DNA from 4 places in the Fusobacterium mortiferum ATCC 9817 genome. Region 1 is predicted to be linked to each of the others. Evidence: riboswitches for the same ligand, from Rfam matches in the RefSeq annotation. Region 1 holds a riboswitch; each other region holds the start of a gene.
The links. Region 1 has a riboswitch for S-adenosylmethionine ahead of FMAG_RS12680 (methionine ABC transporter ATP-binding protein). Riboswitches for the same ligand answer to the same signal wherever they lie in the genome.
Positions count from the first base shown of each region.

Region 1 (2,209 bases):
AAGATGAAGTAGATATGGTACTTATGGGATATCTTGCTTTCTTAGACCCACCTAAACCTACAACTGCTAAGGCTATTGCTGCTCTAAAAGAGTATGGTGTAAGAACTAAGGTTCTAACTGGAGATAATGATAAAGTTACTAAAAGTATTTGTGGAAAAGTTGGACTTAATAGTAAAAATATTTTACTTGGCTCAGATATAGATAATATGAGTGATGAAGAACTTTCAACTGTTATTGAAAAGGTAGATATCTTTGCAAAACTATCTCCTATGCAAAAAACTAGAATTGTTCAAATCTTAAAAGAGAATGGACATACAGTTGGATTTATGGGAGATGGAATAAATGATGCTGCTGCTATGAAAGAGGCAGATATAGGAATATCTGTTGATACAGCTGTGGATATAGCTAAGGAATCTGCTGATATAATCTTACTTGAAAAAGATTTAATGGTATTAGAAGAGGGAATTATAGAGGGACGTAAAACTTATGCTAATATGATTAAGTATATTAAGATGACTGCTTCATCTAACTTTGGTAATATGTTTTCAGTATTAGCTGCTAGTGCTTTCTTACCATTTTTACCAATGATGAGCATACACTTAATTCTATTAAATCTAATCTATGACCTATCTTGTACTGCTATCCCTTGGGATAATGTAGATAAAGAGTTTTTAAAAATTCCTAGAAAATGGGAAGCAAGCTCTATTGGAAAATTTATGTTATGGATAGGACCTACTAGTTCTATATTTGATATAACTACATACTTATTGATGTATTTTGTAATCTGTCCTATGTTTGTATCGAATGGAGTGCTATACAACTCTATCCCAGTTGAGCAAGAAACATTGAGAGCAGCTTATGAAGCTATGTTCCAAACAGGTTGGTTTATTGAATCTATGTGGTCGCAAACTCTAGTTATCCATATGATAAGAACTCCAAAAATTCCTTTTATTCAAAGTATAACTTCTTTACCTGTAACTGTACTTACAATGTTAGGAATTTTAATTGTTTCAATAATTCCATATACTCCTTTAGGAAATCTATTAGGATTAACTCAATTACCACTTATCTATTGGTTCTTCTTAATCCTAACAATAGTAGGATATATGCTACTAGTTACACTAGTTAAAAAACAGTATATCAAAAAATATAGAGAATTATTATAAAAAAATATTGACAAAATAGTATTCTCAGGTATATAATTACCCCAACAACAAAAAACAAACCATCAAGAGAAACCGAGAGACTGGCTCTATGACGTTTCAGCAACCTATCTTATAGATGTGGTGCTAATTCCAGACAGATGGAAGATACTAATTTTGTATCCAACTCTATTACTTGATGGTAATAGAGTTTTTTTTATAATTTTTTTCTAGGGAGGATTTTATGATTGAACTAAAGAACATCAGCAAGACTTACTATGACAATGGAAAAAAAGTAGAGGCATTGAAAAATATCAATCTCTCTTTTAATCCTGGGGAAATCGTAGGGATTATAGGATACTCTGGAGCAGGTAAAAGTACACTACTCAGATGTATAAATCTCTTAGAACCACCCACTACTGGAGAAGTTATCATTAATGGAGTCACACTAAATACTCTAAATGATAAAGAACTTCGAGAAATTAGAAAAAAAATAGGAATGATATTTCAACACTTTAATCTAATGAAAAGTAGAACCATCTCTAAAAATATCTCCTATCCATTAAAGGGAAGTAACTTATCTAAAAAGGAGATAGATTTAAGAGTAGAGGAGTTACTTGAACTAGTTAACTTAAAAGAGAAAAAGGAGAATTATCCATCTCAACTATCTGGAGGACAAAAACAGAGAGTAGGTATAGCAAGAGCTCTTGCTAATAAACCAGATATAATTCTGTGTGATGAAGCTACTTCTGCTCTAGACCCTGAAACTACAATTTCTATTCTGAAGCTTCTAAAAAAAGTTAATCAAGAATTAGGAGTTACAATTATCCTAATAACACATCAAATGGAGGTAATAAAAGAAATATGTGATAGAGTTATAGTTATGGAAGATGGAGAAATTAAGGAACAAGGAGATATTGTAGAAGTATTTTCAAGACCAAAAGCTGACATTACAAAAAAATTTCTTTCTACAATATTTAATAGTAAAAAAATATCTGAATATCTTGAAAATCTACCCTCAAAACCTGATGAGCATTTTATAAAGCTATCATATATAGGTGAAAATG
Region 1 is NZ_GL987994.1:651,321-653,529, reverse strand. Features, by position in the region: gene mgtA (magnesium-translocating P-type ATPase) at 1-1,166, shown strand, start outside; SAM riboswitch class I at 1,223-1,310, shown strand; gene FMAG_RS12680 (methionine ABC transporter ATP-binding protein) at 1,387-2,209, shown strand, end outside.

Region 2 (2,209 bases), 530 kb from region 1:
TGTTAAAATTGAAGTAGCAGATCCTTCAGCACTTGGACTTTTAGGACTTGCTATTGTTACTTTCGTAGCTTCAGCTAATAAATTTGGAATTGTAAGTGGAGTATCACTTGTTATTCCTTGGGCAATATTTTTAGGAGCTTTTGTACAACTTATAGCCTGTTTAAACGATATAAAACATGGGAATGTATTTGGTACTACTGCCTTTGGTGGATATGCTTTCTTTTGGTTTGGAATGGCTATGGGTTGGATGATACAACTTGGAGTATTTGGTGAAACAATGAAAGCTGCTGCTGACCCAAAAGCTTTTGGATTCGTATTTTTAGGTTATTTAATTTTTACACTATATATGACAATAGGGTCTATTGAAACTAACAAGACATTACTTATTATTTTTATCTTAATAGATTTCTTATTTATAGGATTAGCACTTTCATCTTTTGGAATAGCTTATCATTACACTCATATGTTAGCTGCTATATCAGAATTATTAATTGCTCTTATGTCATTTTATGGTTCTGCTGCAAATGTATTGAATAAAACTTTTGGAAGAGAATTTTTACCACTTGGAAAACCATTAGGAATATTTAGAAATAGTGAAAGAAATAATATACAATTAGATAAATCTCCTATCTCAGTAGAGATATTTAATAAATAATTATTGACTTTTTTAGTATTTAATGATATAATATTTTGTAAATTTAAAATGTAGACCATCAAGAGAGATTGAGGGACTGGCCCTATGACATCTCAGCAACCTGCTTTTACAAGTGTGGTGCTAACTCCTGATAGATGGATGAGAAACTTGGACTTGACTTATGAGCCCTTCATCTATCTAGGTGAAGGGATTTTTTATTAATATTTTTGTTTAATTTTTAGGAGGAAAATAAAAAATGAAAAATTTAACTTATTTTACATCTGAATTCGTATCACCTGGACACCCTGATAAAGTATCTGACCAAATATCTGATGCTGTATTAGATGCTTGTCTTGCTGATGACCCTAGTTCAAGAGTAGCTTGTGAAGTTTTCTGTACTACTGGACAAGTTATTGTTGGTGGGGAGATTACTACTTCTACTTATATTGATATCCAAGATATAGTTAGAAAAAAGATAGATGAAATTGGATATAGAGAAGGAATGGGATTTGACTCTAACTGTGGTGTTTTAAACGCCATACATGCTCAATCACCTGATATCGCTATGGGAGTAGATGTTGGTGGAGCTGGAGACCAAGGAATAATGTTTGGTGGAGCTGTAAAAGAAACTCCAGAACTTATGCCACTTGCTTTAGTTTTAGCTAGAGAAATTCTTGTAAGATTAACTAAAATGACTAGAAGTAAAGAATTAGCATGGGCTAGACCTGATGCTAAGGCTCAAGTAACTTTAGCTTATGATGAAAATGGAAAGATTGACCACGTTGATACAATAGTACTATCTGTACAACACAATCCTGATGTAACTCAAGAGCAAATAAAAGCTGATGTTAAAGAGAAAGTAATAAGACCTGTACTTGAAGCATATAATTTAAATCCAGCTGATGTTAAAAAATATCATATCAATCCAACTGGAAGATTCGTTATAGGAGGACCACACGGAGATACAGGACTTACTGGAAGAAAAATCATAGTAGATACTTATGGTGGATACTTCAGACATGGTGGAGGAGCATTCTCAGGAAAAGACCCTTCAAAAGTTGACAGATCAGCAGCTTATGCAGCAAGATGGGTAGCTAAAAACATAGTAGCAGCAGATTTAGCAGATAAATGTGAAGTACAATTATCTTATGCAATAGGAGTAGTAGAACCTACATCAGTAAAAGTAGATACATTTGGAACAGGAAAAGTAAGTGAGATAGAGCTTGCTGAAGCTGTTAAAAAAGTATTTGATTTAACACCAAGAGGAATAGAAAAATCATTAGAATTAAGAAGTGGAAAATTCAAATATCAAGACTTAGCAGCATTTGGACATATTGGAAGAACTGACTTAGATATTCCTTGGGAAAAAACAAATAAAGTTGAAGAATTAAAAGCTATATTAAATAAATAGTAAAATTTGAAGAAGTTATGAGATTATATACTATAATTTTATAACTTCTTTTTTTATTTATTAAAATTAAAAATATTTTTTCAAAAAAATATTGACTTTTTTTTAAAAAAGGTGTATTCTTAACACATAGATTTAATTGTTATGGAGGCAGATTATGAAGTTTC
Region 2 is NZ_GL987994.1:120,856-123,064, reverse strand. Features, by position in the region: gene FMAG_RS10265 (acetate uptake transporter) at 1-655, shown strand, start outside; SAM riboswitch class I at 708-796, shown strand; gene metK (methionine adenosyltransferase) at 891-2,045, shown strand.
Region 2: it holds a riboswitch for S-adenosylmethionine, as region 1 does, so the genes downstream of both, metK (methionine adenosyltransferase) here and FMAG_RS12680 (methionine ABC transporter ATP-binding protein) in region 1, are expected to answer to the same signal.

Region 3 (2,209 bases), on a different contig from region 1:
TCCTTGAGATAATCAAATTCTAAATCTCTATCATAGGGATTTTTTCCACTAGGAATAGTAAGAGTTTTATTTGTAGGACCTATTGAACCAGCTATATAGATTTTTTTCTCACTAGTAGTGGTTACCTCTTTGGCAAGTTCGGCACTTCTTTTAGCTATCTCATATGCTCTCTCTGAAAACCCATACTCATTTAGAGAGATTTTATTACAGTTAAAAGAGTTTGTTTCAATAATATCAGCTCCAGCTTCAATATATTTTAAATGAATATCTTTTATTATATCAGGACGAGTGATATTTAAAATCTCGTTACAACCTTTTTTACCGAGATAATCATCAGAGTTTAAGTTATATTTTTGAATAGCAGTTCCCATAGCTCCATCTAATACTAAAATTCTTTTCTGTAACTCTTTTTTAATATCCATAATTTTCATCTCTCTTTCTTAAAATATTTCCAATATTTTCCATTATTTTTTTAGAAGCTTCCACTCTGTTCATTGTGTATATGTGTATTCCTGCTATATCATCAGAGATAAGCTCTATTATCTGTTCCATAGCATAAGCAATTCCTGCTTCTCTCATAGCTATTGGATTATCTTCATATCTATCTAATATCCTTTTCAATTTTTCAGGGATACTACAACCACACATAGAGGTAATTCTTCTGATTTGTTTACCATTTGTTATGGGCATAACTCCTGCTATCAGTGGAGTTTTTATATTAAGCTTTCCCAATTTTTCTTTAAATTCATAAAACTTTTCATTTTCAAAAAATATCTGTGAGATAAGGAAGTCAGTTCCACTATCTACTTTAGTCTTTAAATTGAATAGATCTAATAAATCATTTGTTTCTTGGTGACCTTCTGGATAAAAAGCTCCTCCAATAGAAAAATCTCCATATTCTTTAATGTATTTTATCAAATCATTAGCATGAGAAAACTCACCTATTTTATTTTCACACTCTTGTGGAATATCTCCTCTTAAAGCCATAATATTTTCTATATTATTTTTATTTAAATCTTTCAATATCTCATCAATCTCTTTTTTTGTTGCTCCTATACAAGTCAAATGAGCAAGAGCTTCTATATTATTTATATTTTTTATTTTAGAAGCAATATCTACAGTGTTTCTTCTAGTACTTCCACCAGCTCCATAAGTAACACTCATAAAGTCTGGTTTTAAAAGAGAAAGCTCATCTATAACTTCATAAACTTTTTCAAGAGTATATATTTTGTTAGGTGGAAATACCTCAAAAGAGATAGTAGGTTGTTTCTGTTTAAATAGTTCTTTTATTTTCATATTTTCCTCCAAGTGTTTTATAATAAAAAAACTTCCTTTATCTGATAGATAAAAGAAGTTAAAAACTTTATACTATTACCATCTATCAGGAATTAGCACCACACCATAAGGTAGGTTGCTGAGATATCACAAGGCCTGTCCTTCAATCTCTCTCTATGGATTTATTTTGTCAATTTTATCATAATAATATCTCTGTGTCAACAATAACTTGATTGTCCTTCAAAAAAATGATTTAATAGTAGTGGGGGGATATAATGAGTTTAAATAGAAAAGAGTTAGATATTCTTGAAGAGTTAAGTAGAGAAGAAAAATTGACATTGGGATATCTTTCTGAAAAATATGAAGTAAGTGAGAGAAATATAAGATATAGTATTGATAACTTAAATTATTATTTAACAAAGTTTTCTTTTCAAGAGATAGGAATAAAAAAAGGGGAATTAAACTGGCGAAGTAGTAGAGAGAGGTTAGAGGAGTTTATACAAAGCATTGATATAGATAACTATATTTTCTCGAAAGAAGAGAGAGAAAATTATATTTTAATAAAGTATTTATTCAGTGAAAATACTACTATAACAGAGATAGAAAAATATCTAAAAGTAAGCCGTCCTACAATAAAAAAGGATATAATCTCTCTTAATGAGTACCTTAAAGAGTTTGAGTTAGAGTTTGTAAGAGAGGAAAATGGAATAAATATAAAGGGAAAAGAGAAGAAATTACGTCATCTCAAACTTTTAAAACTTTTAGAGTATTTGGATATAAAAGATAATAAAATAATATTCTTATCTAAGATATATCTTACAGAAAAAGAGGAGTTAGAAGTAATAAAAAAATATGTAGGAAAAATAGATACAACTCTTTTTTACAATTTGCTTTTTAAAATAGAGAAAGCTTTAAGTGTAAAATTTGATAAACA
Region 3 is NZ_GL987988.1:797,244-799,452, forward strand. Features, by position in the region: gene FMAG_RS04865 (homocysteine S-methyltransferase family protein) at 1-422, opposite strand, end outside; gene metF (methylenetetrahydrofolate reductase [NAD(P)H]) at 412-1,296, opposite strand; SAM riboswitch class I at 1,372-1,458, opposite strand; gene FMAG_RS04875 (helix-turn-helix domain-containing protein) at 1,551-2,209, shown strand, end outside.
Region 3: it holds a riboswitch for S-adenosylmethionine, as region 1 does, so the genes downstream of both, metF (methylenetetrahydrofolate reductase [NAD(P)H]) here and FMAG_RS12680 (methionine ABC transporter ATP-binding protein) in region 1, are expected to answer to the same signal.

Region 4 (2,209 bases), 100 kb from region 1:
CTTCGAGAAGTATTTATAAGGGAAAAGATTGGTATACTGATAGAATAGTGCAAGATTATATTGATTTTCATAAAGAATCAAAATATTCTCCTCAAATATCCAATTTAGATAAATTTAAAAATGTGGAAGCTGAAAAGATATTTTTTATAAATCCTAATAGAAAAGTTATAGAAAAATTAGAGAAAAAAATGAAAAATTTAGAATTAGATAAGTATTTAAATATTGCTACTTCTCAACCTACTTGTTTAGAAATAATGAGTAAAAAAGCAAATAAAGGGGAAGCATTAAAAACATTATTAAAATACGAAAATATAGATTTTAAAGAAATAATCTCTTTTGGAGCTGCTTTAAATGATAAAGAAATGTTAGAAAATTCTGGAATGGGAATAATAATGGGAAATGGGGATAAAAGATTAAAAGAGATTTTAAAAGAGTGTAAAGTTATTGGAAGTTCAGATGAAGATGCTGCAGCTAAATTTTTAGAAAATCTTTTTGACTTATAGAAGAGTTAAAAAGTATAAAATTTTTATAGAAAAAATTATTGACAAAAGAAAAGTAAAGGTATATAATCATTTTCAACAAAGAAATAAAAAATAAAAAACCATCAAGAGAAACCGAGAGACTGGCTCTATGACGTTTCAGCAACCTATCAAAAGATGTGGTGCTAATTCCAGACAGATGGCTGATATTAAAGTATATCAATCTCTATTACTTGATGGTAATAGAGATTTTTTTTATATAAACAAAACAGGAGGGATTTTATGAGCAGAGAGGAATTTAAAATTGAAACACAACTTGTACAAGGGAGTGGAGAGTTTACTGAGGGGCAACCAAGAGTATATCCAATATATCAGACTACAACTTATGACTACAACTCTCCAGAGGTTTTAGCAGAGCTATTTGACTTAAAAAGAGATGGGTATATGTATTCAAGAATAGGAAATCCAACAGTTACAGCCTTTGAAGAAAAGATAGCACAGCTAGAAAAAGGTGTGGGAGCTTTGGCACTAGCTTCAGGACAAGCAGCCAATGTAACAGCTATTTTGAATATATGTGGTTGCGGTGACCATATAGTATCTCTAGCAACTATATATGGGGGAACAGCTAATCTATTTAAATCTACCTTGAAAAAGTATGGAATAACTGCTACTTTTGTTTCTCCAGAGGCTTCAGAAGAGGAGATAAAGACAGCTTTTCAAGAGAATACAAAGGTGCTTTTTGGAGAAACTTTGGGAAATCCAGAGATGAATGTAATAGATTTTGAAAAGCTTGTGAGAGTAGGGAAAGAGAAGGGAGTTCCTGTTATAGTAGATAACACTCTAGCTTCTCCATATCTATGTAATCCTATTGAATATGGAGTAAATATAGTAACTCATTCAGCTACAAAATATATAGATGGGCAAGGGGCAGCATTGGGTGGAGTTATTGTAGATGGTGGAAATTTTAATTGGGACAATGGAAAGTTTCCAGACCTTGTAGAGCCAGATTCAGCTTACCATAACTTAAGTTATTGGAAAGATTTTGGAAAAGCTGCATATATAACAAGGGCTAGGGTAACTTTATTGAGAGATTTTGGAGCTTGTCTAAATCCTTTTAATGCTTTTCTTTTCTTGAGAGGATTGGAAACACTACATCTAAGAATGGAAAGACATAGTGAAAATGCTTTAAAAGTTGCAAAATTTTTAGAAAATCATGAGAAGATAGAGTGGGTAAATTATCCTAAGTTAGAGAGCAGTTATTCATATGAAAATGCTAAAAAGTATCTACCTAAAGGGGGAAGTGGAGTTATATTACTAGGTGTCAAAGGTGGAAGAGAGGGAGCAGAGAGATTTATAAAGGAGCTTACTTGGATAAGAAGTGTAATTCACGTGGGAGATTCTCGTACTTGTGTATTACATCCAGCTAGTACAACACATAGACAACTATCAGAAGAGGACCAAATAAAAGCTGGTGTTTTACCTGAAGCAGTTAGATTGAATGTGGGAATAGAAAATGTAGAGGATATATTGAAAGATATAGCTAGAGCCTTAGAAAATATATAATAAAATAGAAGAGGGAACTATTGTAACTTAAGGGTTTACATTAGTTCCTTTTTATTTTGTTTTTAAAAAGATAAAAAGGTAAGTTTTAAGTATAAAATAGCATAAAATAGTATTGATAAAAAAGAAGGTATAAGGTATTCTCTTATTAAGAAAAAAAATAAGGAGGG
Region 4 is NZ_GL987994.1:550,091-552,299, forward strand. Features, by position in the region: gene FMAG_RS12200 (Cof-type HAD-IIB family hydrolase) at 1-503, shown strand, start outside; SAM riboswitch class I at 599-685, shown strand; gene FMAG_RS12205 (O-acetylhomoserine aminocarboxypropyltransferase/cysteine synthase family protein) at 762-2,042, shown strand.
Region 4: it holds a riboswitch for S-adenosylmethionine, as region 1 does, so the genes downstream of both, FMAG_RS12205 (O-acetylhomoserine aminocarboxypropyltransferase/cysteine synthase family protein) here and FMAG_RS12680 (methionine ABC transporter ATP-binding protein) in region 1, are expected to answer to the same signal.